DNA from 3 places in the Streptomyces sp. NPDC088254 genome. Region 1 is predicted to be linked to each of the others. Evidence: predicted binding sites of a transcription regulator. Region 1 holds the regulator's gene; each other region holds the start of a gene.

The links. Region 1 encodes HrcA, which represses chaperone genes, less so after heat shock. Its sites were predicted from a motif close to TTNGCACTCNGNNNNNCNGAGTGCNAA; they were not measured.
Region 2: the regulator HrcA is predicted to act here: its motif matches at 1,533-1,559, upstream of groES (co-chaperone GroES).
Region 3: the regulator HrcA is predicted to act here: its motif matches at 9,349-9,375, upstream of groL (chaperonin GroEL).

The regions. Positions count from the first base shown of each region.
Region 1 covers NZ_JBIURQ010000003.1:381,170-391,711, reverse strand. Annotated here, with positions in the region: gene ACIOC0_RS12275 (SpoIIE family protein phosphatase) at 1-1,975, shown strand, start outside; gene hemW (radical SAM family heme chaperone HemW) at 2,027-3,259, shown strand; gene ACIOC0_RS12265 (DUF3097 domain-containing protein) at 3,276-4,079, opposite strand; gene ACIOC0_RS12260 (MBL fold metallo-hydrolase) at 4,111-4,836, opposite strand; gene hrcA (heat-inducible transcriptional repressor HrcA) at 5,000-6,016, shown strand; gene dnaJ (molecular chaperone DnaJ) at 6,017-7,153, shown strand; gene ACIOC0_RS12245 (nitronate monooxygenase) at 7,209-8,294, shown strand; gene ACIOC0_RS12240 (16S rRNA (uracil(1498)-N(3))-methyltransferase) at 8,291-9,049, shown strand; gene ACIOC0_RS12235 (hypothetical protein) at 9,136-9,681, shown strand; gene ACIOC0_RS12230 (S41 family peptidase) at 9,760-10,542, shown strand, end outside.
Region 2 covers NZ_JBIURQ010000010.1:195,447-205,988, forward strand. Annotated here, with positions in the region: gene groL (chaperonin GroEL) at 1-933, opposite strand, end outside; gene groES (co-chaperone GroES) at 1,078-1,386, opposite strand; gene ACIOC0_RS27900 (polysaccharide deacetylase family protein) at 1,739-2,521, opposite strand; gene ACIOC0_RS27905 (polysaccharide deacetylase family protein) at 2,518-3,444, opposite strand; gene ACIOC0_RS27910 (SAM-dependent methyltransferase) at 3,535-4,725, shown strand; gene ACIOC0_RS27915 (LCP family protein) at 4,757-5,818, opposite strand; gene ACIOC0_RS27920 (LacI family DNA-binding transcriptional regulator) at 5,925-7,004, opposite strand; gene ACIOC0_RS27925 (glycoside hydrolase family 3 N-terminal domain-containing protein) at 7,145-9,514, shown strand; gene ACIOC0_RS27930 (hypothetical protein) at 9,549-9,809, opposite strand; gene tsaD (tRNA (adenosine(37)-N6)-threonylcarbamoyltransferase complex transferase subunit TsaD) at 9,820-10,542, opposite strand, start outside.
Region 3 covers NZ_JBIURQ010000004.1:412,547-423,088, forward strand. Annotated here, with positions in the region: gene ACIOC0_RS14825 (GNAT family N-acetyltransferase) at 1-195, shown strand, start outside; gene ACIOC0_RS14830 (DUF4031 domain-containing protein) at 233-499, opposite strand; gene ACIOC0_RS14835 (hypothetical protein) at 507-905, opposite strand; gene murQ (N-acetylmuramic acid 6-phosphate etherase) at 1,194-2,150, shown strand; gene ACIOC0_RS14845 (PTS transporter subunit EIIC) at 2,167-3,588, shown strand; gene ACIOC0_RS14850 (hypothetical protein) at 3,694-4,266, shown strand; gene ACIOC0_RS14855 (carboxylesterase/lipase family protein) at 4,354-5,898, opposite strand; gene ACIOC0_RS14860 (NADH:flavin oxidoreductase) at 6,186-7,313, opposite strand; gene groL (chaperonin GroEL) at 7,565-9,187, opposite strand; gene ACIOC0_RS14870 (cold-shock protein) at 9,535-9,738, opposite strand; gene ACIOC0_RS14875 (MoaD/ThiS family protein) at 10,191-10,466, opposite strand; gene thrC (threonine synthase) at 10,530-10,542, opposite strand, start outside.

The DNA.
Region 1 (10,542 bases):
GCCCGGCGCCGCCCGCGACCTCGTGCACGCCGCACTGACGGAGTGGAGCGGCCTCGGCCTGCCCGGTGGGGAGCACCTCGCCGGGCGGCTCGCGGAGGACGCCGTGCTCGTCGTCAGCGAGCTCGTCACCAACGCGGTCGTGCACGCCGGCACCGACATCGACCTGGTGTGCCGGCTGTGCCTCGCGGAGGACGACGAGCCCGAGGCGTACGCCGTCGTCGTGGAGGTCTCCGACCGCCACCCCTCCCGCGCCCCGCGCGACGGCACGCCCGAACCGCCCCTCGGCACCCCGGAGTACGGCCGCGGGCTGCAACTGGTCGCGACGCTGGCGGAGGCGTGGGGCGTGACGTACCGCCGGGGCACGAAGACGGTGTGGGCACGGCTGGGGCCGATCGCAGAGAACACCGCGGACGCCGGGCAGGCGTACGGCGACGACGTGCCCATGACCGCGTACACCACCGCCCCCGCCGAAGCCGCCCCGACCACCGCCCCCGCCGAAGCCGCCCCGACCACCGCCCCCGCAGAAGCCGCCCCGACCGCCGGCCCCGGCGCGGCCCCCCGCCCCGGTCTCGCCCCTGCGGCCCGTACCACCAGCACCCGGACCGACACCGCCCCCGCCGACGCCACCGCCGGCACAGACGCCCCCGCCCGCTTGCCCGCCTCCACCCCTCACTCCCGGGACTGGCTCGGCCGGGGTGCGCTCTCCTTCCTCGCCGAGGCCTCCGACCTGCTCGCCGGGCAGCTGGACGAGGACCTGGTCGCCGCGCTCACCGGCCAGTTGCTCGTGCCGCGGCTGGCGGACTGGTGCGCGGTGTGGCTGGAGGACGAACTCAGCGCGCGCGGCTGGGGCGACGGCACGGGCGGGCCCGGACCGCGGCTGGCCCGCGTCTGCCACAGCGGCGAGCACCACATCGAGGAACTGCGCCGCACCCTGGAGAAGGACCCGCCGCACCCCTCGCACCCGCCCGACGCTGCGGGCTCCGGGCCCACCGCCTTCCCCTGGCCCGCCGAGGCGCTCGGCCCGGGCGGCTCCGCCCTCGCCTACCGGCTGATCGCCGGCGGCCGCCCGCTCGGCACGCTCGTCATCGGCCGGGCCGGGCTGCTGCGCTTCCCCGACGAGATCACCGGGCTGGTCGAGGACCTCGGCCGCCGTGTGGCGCTCGCCATCGGTGCGGCCCGCCAGTACGCCCGCCAGGTCACCATCAGCGCCGTCCTCCAGCGCGGCCTGCTGCCCGGCGCGGTCGCCGAGATACCGGGACTGCGCAGCGCCCTCGTGTACGAGCCGCGCGAGCAGGGCGGCCCGAGCGGCGACTTCTACGACCTGTTCCCGGCGGGCCACGGCCGCTGGTGCTTCGCCGTGGGCGACGTGCAGGGCAAGGGCCCGGAGGCGGCTGTCGTCATCGGCCTCGCCCGGCCCTGGCTGCGGCTGCTGGCCCGGGAGGGGTACGGCGTCCCGGACGTCCTCGACCGCCTCAACCAACTGCTCCTCGACGACGCCACGGAGGCCGCCGACGCCGCGGCCCGTGCCTTCGTGGGCCCGGCCGGACCGGCGGACGGGCCGCAGACCCGCTTCCTCTCGCTCCTCTACGGGGAGCTGGTCCCCTTCGACGGCGGGGTCCGCTGCACCCTCGCCTCCGCCGGGCACCCGCTGCCGCTGCTGCTCGGACCCGACGGGACGGTCACCACGGCAGCCCAGCCGCAGACCCTCCTCGGGGTCGTCGAGGACGCCACCTACACCAGCGAGACCCTGGAGCTGCGGCCCGGCGACACCCTGCTGTGCGTGACCGACGGCGTCACCGAGCGCCGCTCGGGACCGCGCCAGTTCGACGACGATGACGGCCTGGCCGTCGCGCTGGCCGGGTGCGCCGGCCTCGACGCCGACCTGATCGCCGAACGCGTCCGCGACCTCGTCCACGCCTTCGGCGACGACCCCCCGGAGGACGACCTGGCCCTCCTGGTGCTCCAGACCGAGTAGCGGCGGCCGGGGCGGGGAGGGCGGGCCGCCGGGTGCGGGACAATGGAGCACATGCCTTCCGCACTCCCCGACGGTGAGCCCGTTCCCGACGACGGTGCGCTGCCCTCGTCCGCGCTCGCCGGGGCGGCCGACCGGCCCCTCGGCTTCTACCTGCACGTGCCCTACTGCGCGAGCCGTTGCGGGTACTGCGACTTCAACACCTACACCGCCACCGAGCTGCGCGGCACCGGCGGGGTGCTCGCCTCCCGCGACAACTACGCCGACACCCTGATCGACGAGATCCGGCTCGCCCGCAAGGTGCTGGGCGACGATCCGCGCGAGGTGCGGACGGTGTTCGTCGGCGGCGGCACGCCCACCCTGCTGGCCGCGGGCGACCTCGTGCGGATGCTGGGCGCGATCCGCGAGGAGTTCGGACTCGCGGCCGACGCTGAGGTGACCACGGAGGCGAACCCGGAGTCCGTCGATCCGGCGTACCTCGCGGCCCTGCGCGAGGGCGGGTTCAACCGGGTCTCCCTCGGCATGCAGAGCGCCCGGCGGCACGTGCTGCGGATCCTCGACCGCACCCACACCCCCGGCCGGCCCGAGGCCTGCGTGGCGGAAGCGCGGGCGGCGGGCTTCGAGCACGTCAACCTGGACCTGATCTACGGCACGCCGGGCGAGTCGGACGACGACTGGCGGGCCTCCCTGGACGCCGTGCTCGACGCCGGCCCGGACCACGTCAGCGCCTACGCCCTGATCGTCGAGGAGGGCACCCAGCTCGCCCGCCGCATCCGCCGGGGCGAGATCCCGATGACCGACGACGACGCGCACGCCGACCGCTACCTCATCGCCGAGGAGACCCTCACGGCGGCCGGCTACCACTGGTACGAGGTGTCCAACTGGGCCACCTCGCCGGAGGCCCGCTGTCTGCACAACGAGCTGTACTGGCGCGGCGCCGACTGGTGGGGCGCCGGGCCGGGCGCCCACAGCCACGTCGGCGGGGTCCGCTGGTGGAACGTCAAGCACCCGGGGGCGTACGCGGCGGCGCTGGCGGCGGGCCGCTCCCCGGGCGCCGGCCGCGAACTCCTCACGGACGAGGACCGCCGGGTCGAGCGCATCCTGCTGGAGCTACGGCTGCGCGAGGGCGTACCGCTGGACGTGCTGCGGGAGAAGGGACTCGCGGCCGCGCGCCGGGCGCTCACGGAGGGACTGCTGCAGCCGGGGCCCTACGACGAGGGCCGCGCCGTCCTCACCCTGCGCGGGCGGCTGCTGGCGGACGCCGTGGTCAGGGACCTCGTGGACTGAACGCCCGCCCGGCCCGTCAGCCGGTGACGAAGTCGATCAGCTCCTCCACCCGGCCGAGCAGCTCCGGCTCCAGGTCCTTGTAGGAGCCCACCCGGGCCAGGATCGCCTGCCACACCGCCCCGGTGTTGTCCGACGGCCAGCCCAGCGCCCGGCACACCCCCGTCTTCCAGTCCTGGCCGTGCGGCACGCGCGGCCATGCCTCGATGCCCAGGGCCGACGGCTTCACCGCCTCCCAGACGTCGATGTACGGGTGGCCCACCACGAGCGCGTGCTCGCTGGTCACCGACTGTGCGATCCGCCACTCCTTCGTGCCCGGGACCAGATGGTCCACCAGGACGCCGAGCCGCGCGTCCGGTCCCGGCGCGAACTCCTCGACGACCGAAGGGAGATCGTCGACGCCCTCCAGGTACTCCACCACCACGCCCTCGACGCGCAGGTCGTCGCCCCACACCTTCTCGACCAGCTCGGCGTCGTGCCGCCCCTCGACGTAGATCCGGCCGGCGCGGGCCACACGCGCGCGTGCGCCGGGCACGGCCACCGAACCCGAGGCCGTGCGGGCGGGGCGCGCCGGGCCGCCCGACGCGGGCCTTACGAGAGTCACCGTGCGGCCCTCCAGCAGGAACCCGCGCGGCTCCAGCGGGAACACCCGGTGCTTGCCGAAACGGTCCTCCAGGGTGACCGTGCCCGCCTCGCAGCGGATCACCGCGCCGCAGAAGCCGCTGCCCGGCTCCTCCACCACCAGGCCGGGCTCCGCCGCGACCTCGGGGACCGGCTGCGGCTTCTTCCAGGACGGGGTCAGATCGGCGGAGTACTGGCGCATTCGGACGACGATAGGAGAAGCCGGGGCGCTGTCACGGCGACACGCCGAAACGGGCGGCCAGGGCGTCCCGCTGCGCCCGCACGAACGCCGCGTCCACGACCGCCCCGTGACCGGGCACGTACCGTGCGTCCGCGCCGCCGAGGGCGAGCAGGCGGTCGAGGGCGGCCGGCCAGTGCGAGGGCACGGCGTCCGGCCCGGCCTGCGGCTCGCCGGACTCCTCCACCAGGTCGCCGCAGAACACCGCCTCCGGCGACCCCGGCACCAGCACCGCCAGGTCGTGTGCCGTGTGGCCGGGGCCCACGTTCGCCAGCAGGACCTGACGCCCGCCGCCCATGTCCAGGGTCCACTCCCCGGAGACCAGGTGGCGAGGCCGCACCAGGGCGTCCACGGCCTCCGTCGCCGCCGCCTCGTCCAGCCCGTTGCGCACCGCGTCCGCGTGCAGCTCGGCCCGCTCCCGCGCGAACACCGACTCGGCGCCCACCGCCGCGAACACCACCGCGCCCGCGAACGCCGCCGCCCCGAACACATGGTCGAAATGGGGGTGGGTGAGCGCGAGATGAGTCACACGGCGTCCGGCGAGCCGCTCGGCCTCCGCCCGCAGCCGTGTGCCCTCCGCGAGGCTCGAACCCGCGTCGATCAGCAGCACCGCCCCGGTCCCCACGACCAGCCCCACCGTGCAGTCCCAGCCCGGCAGCCGCCGCCGCCCGACCCCCGCCGCGACCTGCTCCCAACCCAGCTCTTCCCAAGTGACCGTCATACCGCGACGCTAACCGTGACGAACCCGTCGGCCGGCATGCGACCGGACCGACCTTGCCCCCCGCGCACCCCACGGCCGTACACTGGCCGGGGAACGCTGGCACTCGAATGTGACGAGTGCCAGGCAAGGCGCCAAGGGGACGAAGCACTGGAGGTGTGCGCGGATGCTGAGTGAACGACGGCTGAAGGTGCTGCGCGCCATCGTCCAGGACTACGTCGGCACCGAGGAGCCGGTCGGCTCCAAGGCGCTCACCGAGCGCCACAGCCTCGGCGTGTCCCCGGCGACGGTCCGCAACGACATGGCCGCCCTGGAGGACGAGGGCTACATCGCCCAGCCGCACACCAGCGCCGGCCGCATCCCCACCGACAAGGGCTACAGGCTCTTCGTCGACAAGCTCGCCGGGGTCAAGCCGATGAGCGCGCCCGAGCGGCGCGCCATCCAGAACTTCCTCGACGGCGCCGTCGACCTCGACGACGTCGTCGCGCGGACGGTCCGGCTGCTCGCGCAGCTCACCCGCCAGGTCGCCGTCGTGCAGTACCCGTCGCTGACCCGGTCCACGGTGCGGCACGTCGAACTGCTCTCGCTCGCCCCGGCCCGCCTCATGCTCGTGCTGATCACGGACACCGGGCGGGTCGAGCAGCGGCTGGTGGACTGCCCCGCGCCGTTCGGCGAGGCCTCGCTCGCGGACCTGCGCGCCCGGCTCAACAGCCGGGTCGCGGGCCGCCGGTTCACCGATGTGCCGCCTCTGGTGGAGGATCTGCCGGAGGCCTTCGAGGCGGAGGACCGCGGCACGGTCTCGACGGTGCTCTCCACCCTGCTGGAGACGCTCGTCGAGGAGAACGAGGAGCGGCTGATGATCGGCGGCACCGCCAATCTCACCCGCTTCGGACATGACTTTCCCCTCACCATCCGGCCCGTCCTGGAGGCCCTCGAGGAGCAGGTCGTGCTCCTCAAGCTCCTGGGCGAGGCGGGGGATTCGGGCATGATCGTGCGTATCGGGCACGAGAACGCCTACGAGGGACTCAACTCCACTTCCGTGGTGTCGGTCGGCTACGGTTCGGGCGGCGAGGCAGTCGCCAAGCTCGGCGTGGTCGGACCGACCCGCATGGATTACCCGGGAACGATGGGAGCGGTACGCGCAGTGGCACGGTACGTCGGACAGATCCTGGCGGAGTCGTAAGTGGCCACGGACTACTACGCCGTTCTCGGCGTGCGCCGCGACGCGTCGCAGGAAGAGATCAAGAAGGCCTTCCGGCGGCTCGCCCGCGAGCTGCACCCGGACGTCAACCCCGATCCGAAGACCCAGGAGCGGTTCAAGGAGATCAACGCCGCTTACGAGGTGCTGTCGGACCCGCAGAAGAAGCAGGTCTACGACCTCGGCGGCGACCCGCTCTCGCAGGCCGGCGGGGGAGGCGCGGGCGGCTTCGGCGCCGGTGGCTTCGGCAACTTCTCCGACATCATGGACGCGTTCTTCGGCACGGCGTCCCAGCGGGGCCCGAGGTCGCGCACCCGGCGCGGGCAGGACGCGATGATCCGGCTGGAGGTGGACCTGGAGGAGGCCGCGTTCGGCACCACCAAGGACATCCAGGTCGACACCGCGATCGTCTGCACCACCTGCAGCGGCGAGGGCGCGGCGCCCGGCACCACCGCCCAGACCTGCGACATGTGCCGCGGCCGCGGTGAGGTGTCGCAGGTGACGCGGTCCTTCCTGGGCCAGGTCATGACCTCGCGTCCCTGCCCCCAGTGCCAGGGCTTCGGCACCGTGGTGCCCACCCCGTGCCCCGAGTGCGCGGGCGACGGACGGGTCCGGTCGCGGCGCACGCTGACGGTGAAGATCCCGGCCGGCGTCGACAACGGCACCCGCATCCAGCTCGCCGGCGAGGGCGAGGTCGGACCGGGCGGCGGCCCGGCCGGCGACCTCTACGTCGAGATCCACGAACTGCCGCACGCGATGTTCCAGCGGCGCGGCGACGACCTGCACTGCACGGTCACCCTCCCGATGACCGCGGCGGCGCTCGGCACGAAGGTGCCGCTGGAGACGCTGGACGGGTCGGAGGAGGTCGACATCCGGCCCGGCACGCAGTCGGGGCAGTCCATTCCGCTGCACCAGCGCGGAGTGACGCACCTGCGCGGCGGCGGGCGCGGCGACCTCATCGTGCACGTGGAAGTCCAGACGCCCACCAAGCTGGACCCGGAGCAGGAGCGGCTGCTGCGGGAACTGGCGAAGCTGCGCGGGGAGGAGCGCCCCCAGGGGCAGTTCCAGCCCGGCCAGCAGGGGCTGTTCTCCCGGCTGAAGGACGCCTTCAACGGGCGGTGAGGCGGGGGCGGAGCCCCCGGCGGGACAGGGCGCCGGGACATGACACCATGCGGTCATGTCCTTCGCGCTGGCCGGTCTTCTCCGCCATCCGATCGTGCAGGCCCCCATGGCGGGCGGCGTCTCCGTCCCCCGGCTCGCCGCCGCCGTGTCCGAGGCCGGAGGGCTCGGCTTCCTCGCCGGTGGGTACAAGACCGCCGACGGGATGTACCGGGAGATCAAGCAGTTGCGCGGGCTCACCTCCCGGCCCTTCGGCGTGAACCTCTTCATGCCGCAGCCCGAGCATGCCGAGACCGGCGCCGTGGAGGTGTACGCCCACCAACTGGCCGGCGAGGCCGCCTGGTACGGCACGGAACTCGGCGACCCGGACAGCGGGCGGGACGACGGCTACGACGCCAAGCTCGCCGTGCTGCTCGACGACCCGGTGGCGGCGGTGTCCTTCCACTTCGGCGTGCCGAGCCCCGAGGCGCTGGCCTCGCTGCGCAGGGCCGGGACGGTCACGCTGGTCACGGCCACGACCGTCGAGGAGGCGCTCGCCGTGGAACGGGCCGGCGCGGACGCGGTGATCGTGCAGGGCGTGGAGGCCGGCGGCCACCAGGGCACCCACCGGGACGTCCCCGAGAACGACGGCTCCGGCATCGGACTGCTGTCGCTGATCGCCCAGGTCCGTGAGGCGGTCGGGCTGCCCCTCGTCGCCGCCGGCGGCATCATGCGCGGCAGCCAGATCGCCGCCGCCCTCGCGGCGGGCGCGAGCGCCGTCCAGCTCGGCACCGCGTTCGTCCCCACGCCCGAGTCCGGCGCGGCCGCCGCCCACAAGGAGGCGCTGACGAACCCGTTGTTCGTGTGCACCCGGCTGACCCGCGCGTTCACCGGCCGCCCGGCCCGCGGCCTGGTCAACCGCTTCCTGCGCGAGCACGGACGCTACGCGCCCGCCGCCTACCCCGAGGTGCACCACCTCACCGCGCCGCTGCGCAAGGCGGCCGCCGCGGCGGGCGACGCGCAGGGCATGGCTCTGTGGGCGGGGCAGGGCCACCGGATGGCCCGGGAGATGCCGGCCGGTGAGCTGGTGGAGGTACTGGCGGCCGAGACGGGCGCGGTGTGGACCGCGTCGGCGGCCGACGCAGAAGGAGGTGCGGAGCGATGACGGCTCCGGTGTTCGTGCTCGATCCGCTGAAGGTCCCCGACGGCAGCGGCGGGGAGGTCGTCCTCGACGGCCCGGAGGGGCGGCACGCCGTCTCCGTGAAGCGGCTGCGGCCCGGCGAGGGCGTCGTCCTCACCGACGGGCGCGGGCGCTGGGCCGAGGGCGTCGTAAGGGCCGCCGAGGGCAAGGACCGGCTGGTCGTCATGGACCTGGAGAGCATCAACGAGGAGCCCGAGGAACAGCCCCGCATCACCGTCGTGCAGGCGCTGCCCAAGGGCGACCGGGGGGAGCTGGCCGTCGAGACGATGACCGAGACCGGCGTCGACCGCATCGTCCCGTGGTCCGCCGCACGCTGCATCACGCAGTGGAAGGGCGAGCGGGGCGCCAAGGCGCTGGCGAAGTGGCGGGCCACCGCCCGCGAGGCCGGCAAGCAGTCCCGCCGGGTGCGCTTCCCCGAGGTCGCGGACGCGGCGACCACCAAGCAGGTGGCGGCACTTCTCGCCGGCGCGGACTTCGCCGCCGTGCTCCACTCGGACTTCGAGCAGGGCAGCGAGCGCCTCGCCACCGCCGAACTCCCCGACCGGGGAGACATCGTGCTGGTCGTCGGCCCCGAAGGGGGCGTCTCGTCCGACGAGTTGGCGCTGTTCAAGGAGGCGGGCGCGAAGCCGTACATCCTCGGCCGCACCGTGCTGCGCACCTCGACCGCCGGCACCGCCGCCACCGCCCTGCTCCTCGGCCGCACCGGCCGCTGGTCCTGAAGGACGCCCGTACGGGCGCAGTTCGAGGCGCGTGAGGGGCGGCACGCGCTCTACCGCCACCGCCGCGGCGGTGGCAGTCTGCCCGCATGGGGGCTTTACGACGCATGCGGGCAGGACGGCCGGGGACACGCACGGCCGCGGTGGCAGGGTTGGCGCTCGTGGCCGCGGGCGGGCTCGCGGCGTGCGATCCGGGCGGGCTGAGCGCCGCGTCCGTGGCGTACACCACCGACGAGGCCGCCACGGCCGAACTGGCCCGCCGTAAAACGGACGTACAGTGGCTGACCTGCACCGCCGACTACGGCAAGGGCCGCGCCTCGGCGGGGGAGGAGACCATCGCCTCGGTCAAGTGCCAGGGCCGGACCGACGACGGCCGGGACATCGAGGTCGACGGCACGGTCACCCGCGCCGTCGACGGCTCCTGCGTACGCGGCGACCTCCGCGCGCAGGTGGGCGGCAGACAGGTCTTCCGGGTCAGCGGACTCGGCGACTGCGCGTCCGCGACGCCCTCACCGCTGCAACCGCCGCCCTCCGCGAATCCGGCCCGACCGGCCCGGCCCACGGTCACCGTGACCGTCACCCGGACCGTCTGGTGCCCGTCGGACACCCGTTGCGGACCGGTCGAGGGCAAGTAGTGGCCCTGATCGGACGCTCATGGTGCAAGCACCCCTAAGCCCCTGTTCACGGCCCGCGCCCTTGCCTAGAGTGATCGGGTGACACAGTCCGCGACGCCTGCTGCGTACATCCGATACCCGCATCTGCACGGCGAACTGGTGGCCTTCACCGCCGAGGACGACGTGTGGCTCGCCCCCCTCGACGGCGGCCGCGCCTGGCGGGTCAGCGCCGACAACGTGCCCGTCTCCACACCGCGCATCTCACCCGACGGCACGACCGTCGCCTGGACCTCCACCCGCGACGGCGCCCCCGAGGCGCACATCGCCCCCGTCGACGGCGGACCGTCCACCAGGCTGACGTACTGGGGGTGTTGGCGCACCCAGGTGCACGGCTGGACCCCCGACGGACAGGTCCTGGCGCTCACCGCACACGGCCAGGCCAGCCTGCGCCGAAGCTGGGCGCACGCCGTCCCGCTCGACGGCGGGCCCTCGACGGTCCTGCCGTACGGCCCCGTCGGCGGCGTCGCCCACGGCCCGGCCACCGTGCTGCTGTCCGCGACCATGAGCCGCGAGGCCGCCCACTGGAAGCGCTACCGGGGCGGCACCGCGGGCAAGCTGTGGATCGACCGGTCCGTCGGCGACGGAGAAGGTGCCGGGGAGTTCACCCGGCTGCACGAGGACCTCGACGGCAACATCGAGTACCCGGTGTGGGCGGGCGACCGGATCGCCTTCCTCTCCGACCACGAGGGCGTCGGCGCGCTCTACTCCTCCCTCGCCGACGGCTCCGACCTGCGCCGGCACACCCCGCTCGACGGCTTCTACGCCCGCCAGGCCGCCGGCGACGGAACCCGGATCGTGTACGTCAGCGCGGGCGAGCTGTGG
Region 2 (10,542 bases), on a different contig from region 1:
CTGGTCGAGCTTGAGGCCGACCTCCTCGGAGACGACCGTGGCACCGGTGAGGACGGCCATGTCCTGCAGCATCGCCTTGCGACGGTCACCGAAGCCGGGGGCCTTCACGGCGACGGCGTTGAAGGTGCCGCGGATCTTGTTCACGACGAGGGTCGACAGGGCCTCGCCCTCGAGGTCCTCGGCGATGATCAGCAGCGGCTTGGAGGCGTTGGCCTGGATGATCTTCTCCAGCAGCGGCAGCAGGTCCGCGATGGAGGAGATCTTGCCCTGGTTGATGAGGATGTACGGGTCCTCCAGGACGGCCTCCATGCGCTCCTGGTCCGTCACGAAGTACGGCGACAGGTAGCCCTTGTCGAAGGCCATGCCCTCGGTGAAGTCCAGCTCCAGACCGAAGGTGTTGGACTCCTCGACGGTGATGACACCGTCCTTGCCGACCTTGTCCATCGCCTCGGCGATGAGCTCGCCGACCTGCTGGTCCTGGGCGGACAGCGCGGCGACGGCGGCGATGTCCGCCTTCTCGTCGATCGGGCGGGCCGACGCGAGCAGGTCCTCGGAGACGGCCTTGACGGCGGCGTCGATGCCCTTCTTGAGGAGGGCGGGGGACGCGCCGGCGGCCACGTTCTTCAGGCCCTCGCGCACCAGCGCCTGGGCGAGCACGGTGGCGGTGGTCGTGCCGTCACCAGCGATGTCGTTGGTCTTGGTCGCCACCTCCTTCACCAGCTGCGCGCCGAGGTTCTCGTACGGGTCGTCGATCTCCACCTCGCGGGCGATCGTGACACCGTCGTTGGTGATGGTGGGGGCGCCGAACTTCTTGTCGATGACGACGTTGCGGCCCTTGGGGCCGATCGTCACCTTGACCGTGTCGGCCAGCTTGTTGACGCCGCGCTCGAGGGCGCGACGGGCGTCCTCGTCGAACTTCAGGATCTTCGCCATGACAGCGGGAGCCCTCTCGGAGATCTGTGGATGAAGCTTTTGAAAAAACGCACTGCGCCCCGGGCGCCCGGCTTTTTATGTGGTCGCGGGGGCCAGGGGCGCAGCGTCAAGCATCAATGTGCTTCCGGAACTATCCGGGGTGAACTACTTCTCGATGATCGCGAGAACGTCGCGAGCCGAGAGGACGAGGTACTCCTCGCCGTTGTACTTCACCTCGGTGCCGCCGTACTTGCTGTACAGGACGACGTCGCCGACCTTGACGTCGAGCGGCAGGCGCTCGCCGTTCTCGAAGCGGCCCGGGCCCACGGCGAGGACGGCGCCCTCCTGGGGCTTCTCCTTCGCGGTGTCCGGGATGACCAGGCCCGAGGCCGTGGTCTGCTCGGCGTCGAGCGGCTGGACCACGATGCGGTCCTCGAGCGGCTTGATGGCAACCTTGGAGCTGGTGGTCGTCACGATCCGACCTCCCCCTTCGGAGATCTCACGGGGTTAACTGTCTGAGGTGGCGACCAGGTGGATCCGTCGTCGCGGGTGCCGGACCTGCCCGTCGCGTTGTTGGCACTCTCCAGTGGGGAGTGCCAAAGCCGAGACTATGACCGGGGTTAGCACTCGGTCAAGCGGAGTGCCAATGCCTGCGGCGCGTCGGCCGAAATTTCCGCTCGGGTGAGCGTGTTCGGTACCCGGTGCCGGGGGGCGTCGTCGGGGGGCCGCCGCCCCCAGACCCCCGCTTCGGTCCTGTACGTGCCTCGTCCTCAAGCTCCCCCGTAGGGGGGCACCCCCGGACGGGCCGGCTTCAGCCGACCTTGCCTTACAGGTAGTCCTCCAGTTTTCCCACCGTCAGGTGTTGTTGCTGGATCTCGCGCAGCAGGCCCGGGGTTCGGTCGGGGGTCGTGGCGAGGATGTCGCCGGGGTGCAGGCGGTGGGGGTCGGTGGGGGTGCGCCACAGGATGACCGCGGTGATGCCGCAGTCGGCGGCGGCTCGCCGGGTGGTGGTGTCGTACGCGCCGTAGGGCGGGCGGAAGAGGCGGGGGCGCAGGCCGAAGCGGGCGTTGAGCTTGTTCTGCTGGCCGCAGATCTCGGCGCGCTGGCCGGCGTAGGGCAGGCCGCGCAGGGCGGCGTGGTCGAGGGTGTGGTTCTGGAGGTCCGCGCCGACCTCCCGCAGGCGGGCGAAGTGGGCGTAGGCAGGGCCGGCGACACTGTCGGTGACGAACACGCTGACGGGGAGGCGCAGTTCTCGGACCATGTCGACGAAACGGGGGTCGCGTTCGGCGCCGTCGTCGTAGGTGAGGAAGACGACCCTGTCGGAGGTGGCGACGCGGTCGAGGACCGGGGGGAGGGTCCGTCGGGGCGGGGGCTTCGGGTGGGCGGGGGCCGGTGCGGGGGCCAGGGGGGACGGGAGGCCCCAGCGGCGGTACGGCGGCTCGACCGTCGCGGGGGCGGGCGCGGAGCGCGCTCGGGTCGCCGCCGGGCCCGCCGCCGATCCGCCTGCGGGGGCGCAGGCCGTGAGGGCGCAGGCGGCGAGGGCCGCCACGATGAGGGCCGCCGCGCGTGCCGGCGCCGTCGGGGCCGAGGGCCGCCCCCGGCGTGTCACAGGTAGTCCTCCAGGCGGGCCACCGCGTATCCCTCTCCGGTCGCCTTGTTCAGGAAGGTGCGGATCATGTCGGGCATTGTGCCCTTCCAGTCGTCCGGCCCGCGGAAGTGACTCAGGACGATGTCGCCCGGGTGAAGCTCGCGGTCCCACTCGCGGTACTCCCAGTGGTCGACGAACACCTCCTCGTTCCACAGGGGCACATGGGTGACGCCGCAGGACTTCGCGGCGCGCAGGGTGGCCTTGTTGTAGTTGCCGTAGGGCGGGCGGAAGAGGGTCGGGCGGCGGCCGTACTGCTTCTCGACGACGTCCTGCATCCCGCAGATCTCGTGCTTCTGGCGCTGGTAGGACAGGCCCGGCAGGTAGGGGTGGTGGAGGGTGTGGTTGTTGAGGGTCACCCCGTCGTCCTGCATCTTCTTGAAGTAGCCGTAGTCGTCCTTGACGAGGTAGTCGCTGAGGAACGCGGTGTACGGGATCCGCAGCTCGGTCATCATGCGCAGGAACGCCGGGTCCTTCTCCGCGCCGTCGTCGACGGTGAGGAAGACGACCTTGTCGTCGGTGGGGACGGTGGTGAAGACCGGCGGGAGGCCGAGCTCCTCGTGGTCGTCCACCTCGAAGCCCTCGCGGGTGCCGATCCTCGGCTTCCTCGCGGGCGGCGCGGGGGGTGTGAGCGGCACCTTCTGCAGGTCCCAGCGCTCGGCCGCCGCGACCCGCGCCGCGTGGTCGGCGCGCAGTCTGGCCGCGTACGAGTGGAGGGGGCCGGCCTTCGGGCTCTCGTCGGGCTGCTGACCGGGGGCGGGACCGACCGCGCCGCCGCCGCTCTCCGCGCAGCCCGAGACGATCGCGGCCAGGGCGAGGGCCGTGAGACCGCTCTGGTACGCCGTCCACCTCGTCCGGCATTTGTCATTTCGTACGACTGATCCCATGGCGCCGGATCCTCGCAGTCCGGCCCGGAAACCCCCGTCCGACACCGCGGCCGGAGGCGCACGGTCCACCGACTGGCCCACAATGACCCGGTGAACGACCTCGCCCCCCTCCTCACCCCTGAAGGCCGCGCCCTGCTCGACGCCGTGCGTGGCACCGCCCCCGCCGACGAGCTCGCCGTCGCCACCCGGCTGCGGCGCACGCATCCCGCCGCGCTCGTCTCCGCCGCCCTGGGGCAGGAACGGCTGCGGCAGCGGGCGGCGGTGAAGTTCGGGGCCGAGGACGCGGCGCGGATGTTCTTCACGCCCAACGGGGTCGAGCAGTCGACGCGGGCGAGCGTGGCGGCGTACCGGGCGGCGCGGCTGAGGGAGCTGGGCGTGTCCCGCGTCGCCGACCTGTGCAGCGGGATCGGCGGCGACGCGATCGCGCTGGCGCGCGCGGGAATCACGGTGCTCGCCGTGGACCGGGACCCGGTGACGGCGGCGGCGGCCCGGGCGAACGCGGACGCGCTCGGCCTCGCCGGCCTGATCGACGTACGGGAGGCGGACGTGACGGAGGTGGACACGGCCGGGTACGACGCCGTGTTCGTCGACCCCGCCCGGCGGGGCGGCCGGGGGCGGATCTTCGACCCGGAGGCGTACTCGCCGCCCCTGTCCTGGGCCGTGGCGGCGGCGCTCAAGGCGCCGCACGCCGCCCTGAAGGTGGCCCCGGGCATCCCCCACGAGGCCGTGCCCGCCGAGGCCGAGGCCGAGTGGATCTCGGACGGCGGGGACGTGAAGGAGGCGGTGCTGTGGTTCGGGACGGACCCGGGCGCCGTCCGCGCCACGCTGCTGCCCGGCCCGCGCACCCTGCGCGGCGCCGGTCTGCCGAACCCGCCCGTGCGCCCCGTCGGCCGCTACCTCTACGAGCCCGACGGGGCCGTCATCCGCGCACACCTGGTCGCTGACGTCGCCCGGGACCTCGACGGCGGCCTGGTCGACGAGACCATCGCCTACGTCACCGCGGACACCCTGCGGCCGACGCCGTACGCCACCGCGTACGAGATCACCGACCGGCTGCCCTTCAACGTCAAGAAGCTGAAGGCGCTGCTGCGGGAGCGGGAGGTGGGGATCCTGACGGTGAAGAAGCGCGGGTCGGCCGTGGAGCCGGAGGAACTCCGCAAGAAGGTCAGGCCCCAGGGGCCGAACGCGGCGACGGTGTTCCTGACCCGCGTGGCGGGAGCCCCGACGATGCTCGTCGGCCGGCCGGCCGAAGCCCCCACGGCCGACGGACCCCGCCCGTAGCCCCAGGTGCGCATGGGGCGGGGCAGGCGCTTCAGGGGCGGTGCAGGGACTTCCAGAGGTCGCTCGCCTCGGGGTTGCGGGCGATCACCCGGTTGGGGTCCGAGGGGGCCGGGCGCACCGGCATCATCACGGTCGTGACCTGCGCGGCGGACAGGGACTTCAGGCTCCGGGCGAGTTCCGTCAGCTCGGAGAGGGAGTCCAGGCCGGTGTCGGTGGTGAGGCTCCGGGTGGCCGCGTCGGCGACCTCGTACAGGCGGGTGGGGCTGGTGAACAGGTCGGTGGAGGCGATCTGTTCGAGGAGGGCCTTCACCAGCGTCTGCTGGAGGCCGATGCGGCCGAGGTCGCTGCCGTCGCCCATGCCGTGCCGGGTGCGGGCCAGGGCGAGGGCCTGGACGCCGTCGAGGTGGTGGACGCCCGCCGCGAGGGTGAGGTGGCTGTCCTCGTCGTCGATGTCCTCGGTCGTGGTCACCGTGACCCCGCCGAGCGCGTTCACCAGCTTCGCGAACCCCGAGAAGTCGACCTCGACGTAGTGGTCCATGCGCACGCCGGTGAGCGACTCGACGGTCTTCACCGCGCACACCGGACCGCCCACGGAGTACGCGGTGTTGAACATGACGCCGCGCGCCTTCGACGTGGAGCCGCCGGAGGACAGCGGGCAGGACGGCCGGGTCACCAGGGTGTCGCGCGGGATGCTGACGATCGTGGCGCTGCGGCGGCCCGCGTCGACGTGCACGACCATCGCGGTGTCGGAGCGGGCGCCGGTGCTGTCACCGCCGCCGAGTTCCCGGTTCTCCGTGCCGCCGCGCGAGTCGGAGCCCAGGACGAGGATGTTGAGGGGCCCCGCCGGTAACGGGGCGGGGGACGCGGCGCCGTACGGCACGGGGGCGTTCACCGCCCGCGCCGGGCGGTCGTCGCCGAGCGCGGTGTCGATGTCGACGCTCGTGATGTTGCCGTCGAGGTGCCGGTAGGCCGCCCAGCCCGCCGCGGCCGCACCCAGGACCAGCGCGGCGGCGAGGGTGAGGCCGACGGTCTTCAGCGTTCCCGGCCGTCTGCGCCGGCCCGATCCGTGCTCGCTCGCGTCGATTTCCGTCACGCGATGAACGTAAGTCCGAATTATTAAGGGGTTGTTAGGACAACCGACCCAACCCCATTCTGGACCTGTTCCGCGGGAAGGCAGGCGCGGCGAAAGTTTCGACGGGTCAGCCGATTTGCTTCGGTCCCGTCGATCCGCCCGGCGCCGCCGTGCTCGTGCGCACGACCAGACTCGTCGCCAGCTCCACCCGCGTCGCCGCCGGCCCTTCCTGTGCCGAGGACCGCCCCAGCTCCAGCACCAGCCGGGCCGCCGCCTCCGCCATCTCCGTCAGCGGCTGCCGTACGGTCGTCAGCGGCGGCCCCACCAAGGGCGCCACCGGCAGGTCGTCGAAGCCGACGACGCTCAGGTCCTCCGGGATCCTCAGCCCCAGCTCGCGCGCCGCCTCGTACACGCCGAGCGCCTGGAGGTCGTTGCCGGCGAAGACGGCGGTGGGCCGGTCTGGGCGGTCGAGGAGCTCACGGCCGATCCGGTAGCCCGCCTCGTGGTGGAAGTCGCCGGTCCTGATCAGCGCCGGGTCGACCGGCAGCCCGGCCGTCTCCAGGGCGGCCCGGTAGCCGTCGATGCGGGCCCGGCTGCACATCATCTGCGGCGGCCCGCTGATCGCGCCGATCCGCCGGTGCCCCAGCTCCACCAGATGCCGGGTCGCGGCCAGCCCGCCCTGCCAGTTGGTGGCGCCGATCGACGGCACGTCCGCGCCCGGGTCGCCCGCCGGGTCCATCACCACGAACGGGATGGAACGGCTGGTCAGCAGCGCGCGCTGGGACTCGTCGAGCCCGGACAGGACGAGGATCACGCCGTGCGGGCGGCGGGCGGCGACCTGGTCGGCCCAGGTCCGCCCGGGGGTGAGCCGCCCGGCGCTCTCGCTCAGCACCACGCTCAGCCCGGCGTCCCGCGCGACGTTCTCCACACCCCGGATGACCTCCATCGCCCAGGCGCTTTCCAGCTCGTGGAAGACCAGGTCGATCAGGGGCGAGCGGGTCGCCTCGGCACGCCGGCGCCGGTAGCCGTGGGCGCGCAGCAGTTCCTCGACACGGGTGCGGGTCGCGGGGGCGACGTCGGCGCGGCCGTTGAGGACCTTCGAAACAGTCGGGGCGGAGACGCCGGCCTCGCGGGCGATCTCCGCGAGCGTGGCGGTCTGCGTCGCCCGCGCTCCTGTCCGCGTTCCAGCGGGATCCGGGGAAGTCATGGCGGCGATCGTATCCCCGCACCCCCTCTTGACGAACCTCGTACGGCACCATAGGTTCCCGGAACATTCGAAGTGTGTTACGAAACATTCGAATCCTTCGGGACCGGTTTCCTCCGGGACACCTCCGGGACAGGAGTTTCATGACCACCGCCCCCTGGCGTGACAGCGCTCTGCCCGCCGCCGCCCGAGTCGACGACCTCCTCGCCCGGATGACCCTGGAGGAGAAGACCGCCCAGCTGTACGGGGTGTGGGTCGGCGCCGCGACGGACGGCGAGGGAGTCGCCCCGCACCAGCACGACATGACCGCCGAGGCCGCCGAGCGGGACTGGGCCGAGCTGATCACCCGGGGGCTCGGCCAGCTGACCCGCTCCTTCGGCACCGCCCCCGTGGACCCGGCGGTCGGCGCCCGCGCCCTGGCCGGGGCGCAGCGGCAGATCGCCGGGGCGAGCCGCTTCGGCATCCCGGCGGTGGCGCACGAGGAGTGCCTCGCCGGGTTCACCGCCTGGCGGGCCACGGCCTACCCGGTCCCGCTGGCCTGGGGGGCCTCCTTCGACCCGCCGCTGGTGGAGGAGATGGCCCGGCGCATCGGGCGGGACATGCGCTCGGTCGGCGTGCACCAGGGGCTGGCGCCCGTGCTCGACGTCGTCCGCGACCCGCGGTGGGGGCGGGTCGAGGAGACGATCGGCGAGGACCCGTACCTGGTCGGCACGGTCGGCACGGCGTACGTGCGGGGCCTTGAGTCGGCGGGGATCGTCGCCACGCTCAAGCACTTCGCCGGGTACGCCTCCTCGGCGGGTGCGCGCAACCTCGCCCCCGTGCGGGCGGGCGCGCGCGAGTTCGCCGACGTGACGCTGCCGCCGTTCGAGATGGCGCTGCGCGAGGGCGGGGCGCGTTCGGTGATGGCCGCGTACACGGAACGGGACGGCGTCCCCGCCTCCGCCGACCCGGAGCTGCTGACCGGGCTGCTGCGCGAGGAGTGGGGCTTCACCGGGACGGTGGTCGCCGACTACTTCGGCATCGGCTTCCTCCAGACCCTGCACCGGGTGGCGGGCACGCCGGCGGAGGCGGCCCGGCTGGCGCTGGAGGCCGGGGTCGACGTCGAGCTGCCCACGGTGAAGTACTACGGCGACGCGCTGGTGGCGGCCGTGCGGGAGGGGCTGGTCCCGGAGCACCTGGTCGACCGGGCGGCCCGCCGGGTGCTGGTGCAGAAGTGCGAACTCGGGCTCCTCGACGAGGACTGGCGGCCGGAGGGGGCGGCGGAGCAGGCGACGGCCGAGGAAGCGGTTGGGGAGACGGCCGGGGCCGAACGGTCCCGTATCCGGCTCGACTCGGGGGCCAACCGCGCGCTCGCCCGTCGGCTGGCCGAGGAGTCCGTGGTGCTGCTCGACAACCCCGACGGGCTGCTCCCCCTGGCCCCCGGCACCCGGATCGCGGTGGTGGGCCCGAGAGCGGCGGACCCGCTCGCCATGCTCGGTTGCTACTCCTTCCCCTCCCATGTCCTCACCCACCACCCCGGCGTGGAGACCGGCATCGGGATCCCGACGGTGCTGGAGTCGCTGCGCGCCGAACTGCCCGATGCCAAGGTGACGTTCGCGGAGGGGTGCCCGGTGTCGGAGCCGGACCGGTCCGGGTTCGACGAGGCGGTGGCCCGGGCGGCCGAGGCCGACGTCTGCGTGGCGGTCCTCGGCGACCGGGCGGGCCTGTTCGGGCGGGGCACCTCGGGCGAGGGCTGCGATGTGGCGGACCTTCGGCTGCCGGGCGTGCAGGGCGAGTTGCTCGACGCGCTGACGGCGACGGGCGTCCCGGTGGTGCTGGTCCTGCTGACCGGCCGCCCCTATGCGCTCGGCCGCTGGCACGGCCGGCTGGGCGCGGTCGTCCAGGCCTTCTTCCCCGGCGAGGAGGGGGGACCGGCGGTCGCGGGAGCCCTGTCGGGCCGGGTGAACCCCTCGGGCCGCCTCCCGGTGAGCGTGCCGCGTGTCCCCGGCGGCCAGCCGTGGACCTACCTCCAGCCGCCGCTGGGCCTGGCCGGGGAGGTCAGCAACCTGGACCCTACCCCGCTGTACGCCTTCGGGCACGGCCGCTCGTACACGACGTTCGCCTGGGAGGACGTCACGGGCGGCCCCGACGCCGAGATCTCCACCGACGGCTCCTACGACCTCTGCGTCACCGTCCGCAACACCGGCGACCGTGCCGGCGCGGAGGTCGTCCAGCTGTATCTGCACGACCCGGTGGCGAGCGTGACCCGCCCCGACGTGCGCCTGGTCGGCTACCAGCGCCTGGAACTGGGCCCGGGTGAGGCCGGCCGGGTCACCTTCCGCTTCCACACCGACCTGTCGGCGTTCACCGACCGCGAGGGCCGGCGCGTGGTGGAGCCCGGCGCGCTGGAACTCCGGTTGTCCTCCTCCAGCGCCGACCACCGCCACACGGCGTCGCTGCGGCTGACGGGCCCGGTGCGCGAGGTGGGGACGGACCGTCGGCTGCGCTGCGAGACGGAGGTGTCAGCGGGCTGAGGGACGCCGCACGGGCGATCCTCCCCGCACGGGCTCACGCCTGGTCGGTCACCGACTCGAAGCGCCAGCGGTGCACCGACCGGGTCGTCAACCCGTCTTCCGGCTCGGGCAGTTCGGGGAGTTCGGCGTCGTACGCGGCGTCCCACCAGGTGACGACGAGGACCCGGTCCTGGGGGGCGCGGAAGGTCTCGCGGCGCAGGGGGACGCCGTCGAGCCGCTGGGCGCGGGCCCAGGCCAGCAGTTCCTCGCCGCGTCCCGCCGCCGCCCGGGCCTCCCACATCAGCGCGACCGTCATGCCCCAGCCCTCATGAGTACAGGTTGTCCTTGCTGACCTCGTGCACATGATCGTGCCCGTGGTCGTCGCCGTGCGGGTGGCCCGGAACGTGCGGGTCGGTCACCGGGAGGGAGGAGTCCGCGGACAGGTCCCAGCCGGACGCGGCCCGCCCCCGGGCGACCATCTCCGCGCCGAGCGCGGCCACCATCGCGCCGTTGTCCGTGCACAGCTTGGGACGCGGGACCCGCAGCCGGATGCCGGCGGCCTCGCAGCGCTCCTGGGCGAGGGCGCGCAGCCGGGAGTTGGCCGCGACGCCGCCGCCGATCATCAGGTGGTCGACGCCCTCGTCCTTGCAGGCCCGTACGGCCTTGCGGGTGAGGACGTCGACGACCGCCTCCTGGAAGGAGGCCGCCACGTCACGCACCGGGACCTCCTCGCCGGCCGCCCGCTTGGCCTCGATCCAGCGGGCCACCGCGGTCTTCAGACCGGAGAAGGAGAAGTCGTAGGCGGGGTCGCGGGGGCCGGTCAGGCCGCGCGGGAAGGCGATCGCCCGCGGGTCGCCCTCGCGTGCGTAGCGGTCGATGACCGGGCCGCCGGGGAAGCCGAGGTCCAGCACCCGGGCGATCTTGTCGAAGGCCTCGCCGGCCGCGTCGTCGATCGTCGCGCCCATCGGACGGACGTCGGAGGTGATGTCGGAGGACAGGAGCAGCGAGGAGTGACCGCCGGACACCAGCAGCGCCATCGTCGGCTCGGG
Region 3 (10,542 bases), on a different contig from region 1:
CGTGGGCACGGCTACGCCACCGAGGCGGTCGACGTCCTCACCGCCTGGACGCTGGCCCGGGACGACGTGGGCTGCGTGTGCGCGACGGTCGAGGAGACGAACACCGCGTCCCAGAACGTGCTGCACCGGGCCGGGTTCACCCGCACACGGCTGAACGGCGACGAGCTGCTGCTGTACGTCCGCAGCCGGGGGTGAGACGTGCGGGCGGGCGCTGCTTTCGCACCCCGCCCCGTCAGGCCGGCCGGCCCTTGGGTCTGCGCAGGCCGGCCGCCGTCAGCAGACGGACCACCTCGCGGCTGCTGACCTCGACCGCGCCGGCCGCGACCGCGTCCGCGTAGCGGTGCGACGGGAGGTCGTAGTGGTCCCGTTCGAAGGCGCGCCGCGGCACACCCAACCCCTCGGCGAATGCGTGCAGTTCGTCGAAGGAGAGGTCGCTGACCAGATGGGACCACAGCCGGCCGTGACCGGGCCAGCTCGGCGGGTCGATGTAGACCGTCACCGGGACCTCACGAGGCCTGCGGCCCGCCGACCGCCCGGCCCAGCGTGCCCACCGCCGCGACCCGCACCCCCGCCTTGTGGCACACCCAGTGCGGGTCCGGACCGAGTTCGGGCTCCACGTCGAGCGCGTGCGGGTCGCCCGAGCCGCACACCGGGCACAACGGCCAGCGCCCGTACCGCTCCAGCAGCGCGTCCTGCACGTCCTGCGCGACCAGCCCGGCGACGAACGCCACGCCCTCCGGCCACTGCTCGACCCACCAGCGCCGCTGCACCACGGAGTCCTCGACCATCGAGACGACGTCCGCCGCGGCGACGTCGCCCGCGGCCAGATCGGCGAGCACCAGGGCGCGGGCCGCGTGCAGCGCCTGTTCCAGGGGGTCGACGGGGTTGCCGGAGGAGGGATCCATGCCCCCATTGTGCGCAACTCCCTCCCCCGACCTCGAACCGGAAGTGCTTTTCGACCCCGGTACGGGGACCATGTGCTCACCTGCCCGGCGCACCCGCGGCAGCCCGGCGCCCGCCCTGGCCGCGTCGTGCGAGGCGTCGGCCGGCCGGCACCGGTAAACCGTAGGGGTGTTCGCCCCCGGCCGGCCCGGGCCCGCCCCACCGGTCGCGCCCCCGCGGCGGACCGCACGCCCTGACCGCCGCACGCCCCAGCCGGCCGCATCGACCCCGCACCGGAAAGAGCCCTCCCCATGACCACCTCCTCCCCTCCTCCCGGCCCTCGTGCCCGTCACGACGAACTGCGCTCGCAGCTCGACTCCCTCACCACCGAGGCCTTCCGGCCCGAGCTGGCCGAGATCGACCGGCTCCCCACCCTCGACATCGCCCGCCTGATGAACGGCGAGGACGCCACCGTCCCCGCCGCGGTCGCCGCGCGGCTGCCCGAGATCGCCGCCGCCGTCGACGCCGTCGCCGAGCGGATGGCGCGCGGCGGACGGCTCATCCACGCCGGCGCCGGCACCGCCGGACGGCTCGGTGTGCTCGACGCCTCCGAGTGCCCGCCCACCTTCGCCACCGCCCCTGGCCAGGTGGTCGGACTGATCGCCGGCGGCCCGGAGGCGATGATTCGCTCCGTCGAGGGCGCCGAGGACTCCCGCGAGCTGGCCGAGGCGGACCTCGCCGGCCTCGCCCTCACCCCCGAGGACACCGTGGTCGGCATCTCCGCCTCCGGACGCACCCCCTACGCCCTCGCCGCCGTCGAGTACGCCCGCTCCCGGGGCGCCCTGACCGTCGGGCTGGCCTGCAACCCGGGCAGCGCGCTGGCCGCCGCCGCCGAGCACGGCATCGAGGTCGTCGTCGGACCGGAACTCCTCACCGGCTCCACCCGGCTGAAGGCGGGCACCGCCCAGAAGCTGGTGCTGAACATGCTCTCGACGATCACGATGATCCGGCTCGGCAAGACCTACGGGAACCTCATGGTCGACGTGCGCGCCTCCAACGAGAAGCTGCGCGCCCGCTCCCGGCGGATCGTCGCCCTCGCCACGGGTGCCGCCGACGAGGAGATCGAGGCCGCCCTCACAGCCACCGGCGGCGAGGTGAAGCACGCGATCCTGGCCCTGCTCGCCGGGGTCGACGGACCGTCGGCCGCCCGCCTTCTGGAGGAGTCCGACGGCCGTCTGCGCGCCGCGCTCGCCGCCGCGGGGCGTTGAGCCGCACCCTCGGGGAGTGCGCATCGACCCCACCGTCACCGCCGCCGCCGTCCTGCCCCTCGTGGGCGGCCCGGCCAACGTCGTCTCCGTCGCCCACTGCATGACCCGGCTGCGGCTGGGCCTGGCCGACCCGTCCCGGGTGGACGAGGAGGCGCTGCGGTCCCTGCCCGGCGTCCTCGGGCTCGTCGTGGACGCCGGCTCGTACCAGGTGGTGCTGGGCCCGGGCGCGGTGACGCGGGTGACCTCCGCCCTCGAAGCACTGCTCGCCGCACCCACCGACGGCGAACCCCCCGGTGCGGCGCGCGGCGAACTCGCCGGTGAACTCGCCGCGCGCGGGGACCTGTTGCGGGAGGAGCGGCGGCGGCGCAACGCCACGCCCCTCAAGTCGGCACTGCGCCGCCTCGCGAACGTCTTCGTCCCCCTCATCCCCGCCCTCATCGGCTGCGGCGTCGTCGCGGGAGTCAACGGGCTGCTGGTGAACGCCGGCCTGCTGCCGTGGCTGACGCCCGCGCTGTCCGCCGTCGCCTCCGGCTTCATGGCGCTGATCGCGGTCTTCGTCGGCCTCAACACCGCCAAGGAGTTCGGCGGCACGCCGGTCCTCGGCGGCGCGGTCGCCGCGATCGTGGTGTATCCGGGCGTCGCGAAGCTCACCGTGTTCGGGGTGACGCTCTCCCCCGGCCAGGGCGGCGTCCTCGGCGCGCTGGCCGCCGCCCTGCTGGCGACCCGTGTCGAGAAGTGGTGCCGGGGCCGGGTCCCCGACGCCCTGGACGTGCTCCTCACCCCCACCCTCACCGTCCTCGTCGCGGGCCTCGCCACCCTCTACGGCCTGATGTGGGCGGCCGGCGCGGTGTCCACCGCCATCGGCACGGCCGCGAACTGGCTGCTCACGACGACGGGCCCCTTCGCCGGCCTCGTCCTCGGCGGACTGTTCCTGCCGCTGGTGATGCTGGGCCTGCACCAGGCCCTCATCCCCATCCACGCCACCCTCATCGAGCAGCAGGGCTACACCGTGCTGCTGCCCGTCCTGGCGATGGCCGGCGCGGGCCAGGTCGGCGCCTGCCTCGCCGTCTACGTCCGTCTGCGTCATGACACCTCCCTGCGTACGACGATCCGCTCGGCGCTCCCGGCGGGTCTGCTGGGCGTCGGCGAGCCCCTGATCTACGGCGTCTCCCTTCCTCTGGGGCGCCCGTTCCTCACCGCCTGCGCGGGCGGGGCGGCCGGCGGCGCGTTCGTCGGCTTCTTCGCGATGCTCGGCGACCGCGTCGGCGCGACGGCCATCGGTCCGTCCGGCTGGGCCCTGTTCCCCCTGCTGGCCGGGAACCGCGGCTGGGGCTCCCTGCTCGCCATCTACTCGGGCGGCCTGCTGACGGGCTACGCCGTCGGCTTCACCGCGACCTACCTCTTCGGCGTCCCCGACCGCCCGCGCCCACCGGCCTGACCCCGCTCCGCCCCGGACATGTGCGACCGTGGTTTCGAGAACCACCGCCCCGCGCCGCCCGCGCGACGCAACCTCGGCCAGCAGCAGAAACCGGAGCCGCCCGCCATGAACCACGCCCAGCTCACCCACCTGGGCCGCGCCCTCCGCCTCCTCGGTGAGCACGGCGATGCCCTCGCCGCGGACACCCCGGACGCCAAGCTCCACGAGGTCAAGGCGGACCTGCGGCGCGCCCTGGAGCTGCTGGACGAAAGCGTCACCGCCGCCGCGCCCGCCACCCGGTGCGCCGAGCACCCCGGCGGCCCGGTCGACCAGGCCGCCCCCGACCTCTGCCTGCTCTGCGAGACCCGCCGCCGCGCGGCCCGCCGCGCCGAGTTCAACGGCCCCGCCCCGCACTCATCGAGCCCGGCCGCCCCCACCCCTTCCCGCTACGGCACCCGCGCCGACCGCCCCCAGCCCCAGCAGCGCTGGCTCCCGGAGCTGTGGAACGGACAGGAGTGGCAGCTGTGCGGCACCCCCCGCCGGGACCGCCGCGAGGCCGAGCTCTACCTCGCCGCCCTGCGCCGCGGCTCCCGCCCCGCGATGGCCTACCGGCTGGTGCACGAGTTCACCGACTACGAGGTGCTGCGGATCTGGGGCACCCCGGTCCGCACCGACATCGAACCTCTCGGCAACCTGTAGTCCCTTCTCCGTCCCGTCCCGTCCCGTCGTCCCGTCCCGTCGTCCCGTTCCTTTGCCCCGTCCCTTCGTCCTGTTTCTCCGTCCCGGTCACCGTCCCACCAGCGGCAGCGCCGGGAAGTCGTAGCCCTCCCACAGCCGCCGCGACGTCTCCTCCGGATACGCCCGCACCTCCGGCCGCACGTCCAGCACCTGCGTCAGCCGCCGCTGCCCGTCGTACGCCGGCCAGCCCGGGTCGCCGGTCCGGGCGAAGGACGTCCACGCGGCCTGGAAGCGGGCCGTCAGCTCCTTGGCCTCCGCCGGCACCTCCACCCCCGCGAACAGCAGCGCCCCCAGGTCCGCCTCGTAAGTGCCGAACAGCAGGGGCACGTCCAGGGCGTGGCACGCGCCGAGCCCGCCGCCCATGCCCGGCGCCGGCCAGGTCAGCTCGTAGAGATGGACCCGGCCACCGCCCGCGATCTGCGCCTCGCCCAGCCGCAGGGACGGTATCTGGAACAGCCAGTCCGACTGCACCCGCTCGTACAACTCCTCGGCTCCCGCCTCCGGGTAGGCCGCGCGGTAAGCGGCCTCGCCGCCGTCCGGGGCGAACGTCCGCAGCGCGGCGGCCGCCTGTTCCTCCGTCACCTTGCCCAGGCGGCCCGTCATGGCGACGAACAGGCGGTACTCCTGCGCGTTGTGCCCGACGACCAGTTCCACGTCCCGCCCGGCGCCCGCCGCCAGCGCCTGCCAGGGGGTGGCGGGCAGGACCTCGCCGTCGACGACCGGCGAGAAAGGCGTGGCCGTGGGCGCGACCTGCCCCCAGCGGTCCACCCGCTGCCCCATCTTCGCGCCCACCGCGGCCCCGGCCTCCGTCAGCCGACGCGGGTCCACCGCGGACAGGTCGGCGGCCGTGGGGCGCAGCCCGGCCTCGGCCGCGATGGCCGCCGCCAGGTCGCGGGCCAGTTCGTCGGAGAAGAACGTGCCGGGCACGCTCTGGGCGATCGCCCGCCCGAACAGCCCGCGCGCGCCCGGTGCGGCGAGCAGCGCGGCCACCGAACCGGCGCCCGCCGACTCGCCGAACACGGTCACCCGGCCGGGGTCCCCGCCGAACCCCGCGATGTTGTCCCGCACCCACTCCAGCGCCGCGATCTGGTCCAGCAGCCCCCGGTTGGCGGGAGCGCCGTCCAGCCGCGCGAACCCCTCTATGCCGACGCGGTAGTTGAAGGTGACCACCACGAGGTCGCCGGCGCGGGCTATGTGCTGGGCGTCGTATCCCGGGCTGCCGGAATGCCCGAGCTTGTAGGCGCCGCCGTAGATCCACACCATCACCGGCCGGGCGGCCTCCGCCGGGTCCGTCCCGAGCCCGCCCGTCTCCGGCGTCCAGACGTTCACCGTCAGCCAGTCGTCGCCCGTGGGCTCCTCACGGGTTGCCGCGAGCCCCTGGAACACCGCCTCCTGCGGGGGCGGCGGCCCGAAGGCGTGCGCGTCCCGCACGCCGTCCCACGGCTGCGGCGGGCGTGGGGCCTGGAACCGGGCCTCGCCGACCGGAGGCGCGGCGAACGGGATGCCGCGGAACACCGTCAGGCCGTCCTCACGGCGCCCGCGCACGGCTCCCGCGGCGGTGCGCACGACGAGCTGGGACTCGGCGATCGTCATCCAACACTCCTGTCATCGACTGACTTTGACTGGCTTCGACTGTCATGGACTGCCGTCGGCTGTGATCAGCTGTCGTCTGCGGTGATCCGCTGTCATCGGCCGGCTGTTCATGGAACGACCGGCGGTCGGGGGAAGTGCCGGAAGCGGCCGTCACCCCTCGTGTGAGTGACAGCCGCCTCGCGAAGTCGTATGACATGAACGGGGCCCGAGGCGGACAGCATTCCACCCCGGGCCCCGCGAGGGCTCACCCCGGACTCAGCCGGGACGCACCCCGGACACAGCTCAGCTCAGCTCAGCGTGCGCAGCGCCGACGCGTCGTAGGGAGCCAGGTCGGCGAAGCGGCCGGCGAGGACCTTCGCCGCCCACTGCGGGTCCTGGAGCAGGGCGCGCCCCACGGCCACCATGTCGAACTCGTCGCGCTCCAGGCTGTCGAGGAGGTCGTCGATGCCCTTGACCGGCGAGCCCTCGCCCTGGAACCCCTTGATGAAGTCGCCGTCGAGACCGACCGAGCCGACGGTGATGGCGGTCTTGCCGGTGAGCTTCTTGGTCCAGCCCGCGAGGTTGAGGTCGGAGTCCTCGAACTCCGGCAGCCAGTAGCGGCGGGTGGAGGCGTGGAAGGCATCGACACCGGCCGCGGCGAGCGGGGTCAGGATGGCCTCCAGCTCCTCCGGGGTCTCGGCGAGGCGCGCGTCGTAGGCCTCCTGCTTCCACTGCGAGTAGCGGAAGATGATCGGGAACTCGGGCGAGACGGTCTCCCGCACGGCGGCCACGATCTCGGCGGCGAACTTCGTACGGGCCACCGGGTCGCCGCCGTAGGCGTCGGTGCGGCGGTTGGTGTGCTCCCACAGGAACTGGTCGACGAGGTAGCCGTGGGCGCCGTGGATCTCCACGCCGTGGAAGCCGATGCGCTCGGCGGCGGCCGCGGCCTGTGCGAACGCCCCGATGACGTCGTCCAGGTCGCGCTGGGTCATGGCCTTGCCGGTGACGTCGTCGCCGTCGACGCGGATGCCGGAGGGACCGACGGCGGGCGCGTCCGCGTAGGGCGGCTCGCCGTCCTTGCGCACCATCCCGATGTGCCACAGCTGGGGCACGATCGTGCCGCCCGCCGCGCGCACGGCCTCGGCGACCTTCGCCCACCCCGCGAGCTGCTCCTCGCCGTGGAACCGGGGCACCCGGTCGCTCTGGCCGGCGGAGTCGTGCCCGACGTACGTACCCTCGGTGACGATGAGGCCGACGCCGGCGGCGGCGCGACGGGCGTAGTACGACACGACGTCGTCGCCGGGGACGCCGCCCGGGGAGAACATGCGCGTCATCGGCGCCATCGCGATGCGGTTCGGGACCGTGAGGCCGTTGATCGTGACCGGCCGGGAGAGGATCTCGGCAGCGCGGGTGGAAGTGGGCGGGGTGACGCTCACGTGGGGCTCCTCACGACGTAACCATTGGTATGTGCATATGCATTCAGTTCCTGCGAACGGTTCAACCGGCTGGGACGCCTCCCGCATTCCGGCTCACGACCACCCCGCCCTGTGATCCCGCCCACGCACCCACCGGCCGCCCGCCCCCGGAGGTCGGCCGCGGCAGCCGAAACGCCCGAGGGCGGCACCCCCCGCGTCAGCAGGGGGTGCCGCCCTCGGTCCGAAGGACAGGCGATCAACCGTCAGGTCGATCAGAAGTCCATGTCACCGCCCGGCATGCCGCCGCCGGCCGGGGCCGCGGCCTTCTCCGGCTTGTCGGCGATGACGGCCTCGGTGGTGAGGAACAGCGCGGCGATCGACGCGGCGTTCTGCAGCGCGGAGCGCGTCACCTTCGCCGGGTCGATGATGCCCTCGGCGATCATGTCGACGTACTCGCCGGTCGCGGCGTTCAGGCCGTGGCCGACCTGGAGGTTGCGGACCTTCTCCACGACGACGCCGCCCTCGAGACCACCGTTGACGGCGATCTGCTTGAGCGGGGCCTCCAGCGCGAGCTTCACGGCGTTGGCGCCGGTCGCCTCGTCACCGTCGAGCTCCAGCTTCTCGAAGACCTGGGAGGCCTGCAGCAGGGCCACGCCACCACCGGCGACGATACCCTCCTCGACGGCCGCCTTCGCGTTGCGGACGGCGTCCTCGATGCGGTGCTTGCGCTCCTTGAGCTCCACCTCGGTGGCCGCGCCCGCCTTGATGACGGCCACGCCGCCCGCGAGCTTCGCCAGGCGCTCCTGGAGCTTCTCGCGGTCGTAGTCGGAGTCGCTGTTCTCGATCTCGGCGCGGATCTGGTTCACACGGCCCGCGACCTGGTCCGAGGAGCCGGCGCCGTCGACGATCGTGGTCTCGTCCTTGGTGACGACGACCTTGCGGGCGCGGCCCAGAAGGTCCAGGGTCGCGTTCTCCAGCTTGAGGCCGACCTCCTCGGAGATGACCTCGCCGCCCGTGAGGATGGCGATGTCGCCGAGCATGGCCTTGCGGCGGTCGCCGAAGCCCGGGGCCTTGACGGCGACGGACTTGAACGTGCCACGGATCTTGTTGACGACCAGGGTCGACAGGGCCTCGCCCTCGACGTCCTCGGCGATGATCAGCAGCGGCTTGCCCGACTGCATGACCTTCTCCAGGAGCGGGAGCAGGTCCTTGACGCTGGAGATCTTGGAGTTGGCGATCAGGATGTACGGGTCGTCGAGGACGGCCTCCATACGCTCCATGTCGGTGGCGAAGTACGCCGAGATGTAGCCCTTGTCGAAGCGCATGCCCTCGGTGAGCTCGAGCTCGAGCCCGAAGGTCTGCGACTCCTCGACGGTGATGACGCCTTCCTTGCCGACCTTGTCCATGGCCTCGGCGATGAGCTCGCCGATCTGGGTGTCGGCGGCGGAGATGGAGGCCGTCGAAGCGATCTGCTCCTTGGTCTCGACATCCTTCGCCTGCTCCAGCAGGGCACCGGAGACGGCCTCGACGGCCTTCTCGATACCGCGCTTGAGGGCCATCGGGTTGGCGCCGGCGGCTACGTTGCGCAGACCCTCCTTGACCAGGGCCTGGGCGAGGACGGTCGCGGTGGTCGTACCGTCACCGGCGACGTCGTCCGTCTTCTTGGCGACTTCCTTGACCAGCTCGGCGCCGATCTTCTCGTACGGGTCCTCGAGCTCGATCTCCTTGGCGATGGACACACCATCGTTGGTGATCGTGGGGGCGCCCCACTTCTTCTCGAGGACGACGTTGCGGCCCTTGGGGCCGAGCGTCACCTTGACGGCGTCCGCGAGCTGGTTCATGCCGCGCTCGAGGCCGCGCCGCGCCTCCTCGTCGAACGCGATGATCTTGGCCATGTGAAGTGGTCCCTCCAGGACTGGGGGTGATTCCTTCGGACCGCGCCCGCGCCCGCGACGGACGGCTCGCCGGCCTCGTGGTTCCTTCCCACCCGGCCTGCGGGCCTCACCGACCCGGTCCTTCGTTGTCACTCTCACCTTCAGAGTGCTAACGCCAATGATTAGCACTCGGCCATGGCGAGTGCAAGCGCCTTCGTCGGATACGCCGGGACTGTCGGCCATGCGCGAACACCGCCGGCGCCCCCGGAACCGCCGGGACGGGGCCACGGCGCGGCCGGATCCACGGCCGGGCAGCACGAAGGGCCCGCACCCCCGTCGGCGGGGTGCGAGCCCTTCGTTTGAAACGTTCAGGCGGTGACGCGAACCATGTCGGCCTGCGGGCCCTTCTGGCCCTGCGAGATCTCGAACTCGACCCGCTGGCCCTCTTCCAGGGTGCGGTAGCCGTCCATCTGAATGGCGCTGTAGTGGACGAAGACGTCCGCACCACCGTCGACCGCGATGAAGCCGTACCCCTTCTCCGCGTTGAACCACTTGACGGTGCCCTGAGCCATGCCTAACTCCCCTATTACTGGCCCTTGCACAGATCCACACTTCGCGGATCCGGGTCAGACCTCACCCCCCAGTTGGTTGGGGGCGTGCGCCGGAACGCGTCGACCGCGGCTGAATGTATCTGTCCAACTGCCGTCTGCAACAGGTCAATCGGACGAGAATTCTGGACGCACACCGTCCGGAAAGTGGTGAGAATTCGTCCGAATTCAGGGCAAGTCGGACCGCCCAAACGTTACAAAAGCCGCAGAAGGCGCACACACTTTGGCTACTTCTTGTCGGACGTAAGGCAGAAATCAAAGGCTCCGGATCATTGAATCGGAGGCCGGTTCCCCAACTGTACCGCGCTCAACCACACTGAATTGCCCCCTCCGCTTCTCTTGCGGAGAGGGCAATTCGATGAACTCTCGGTAATCACTGTTACCGACGGTTACTACCGGCGGGTAGGGACCGTCGCTCAGCCACCCGCGACGGCCGGAATGATGGAAACTCCCGCACCCTCGGGCGTCGCCGTCTCAAGGCCCTGCTCGAAGCGGACGTCGTCGTCGTTCACGTACACGTTGACGAACCGGCGCAGCTTGCCCTGGTCGTCGAGAACGCGGGCGGCGATGCCCGTGTGGTTCTTCTCCAGGTCGGCGATGACCTCCCCGAGGGTCCCGCCCTCGGCGGTGACCTCGGCCGCCCCGCCCGTGTAGGTGCGGAGAATGGTCGGGATGCGGACGGTGACGCTCATGCTCAGACCTCCGGTGAAGCAGACTGCTGACAGGCGCGGGGGCCGGTGCCCCGGCGGACGGGACTAGACGAGACCA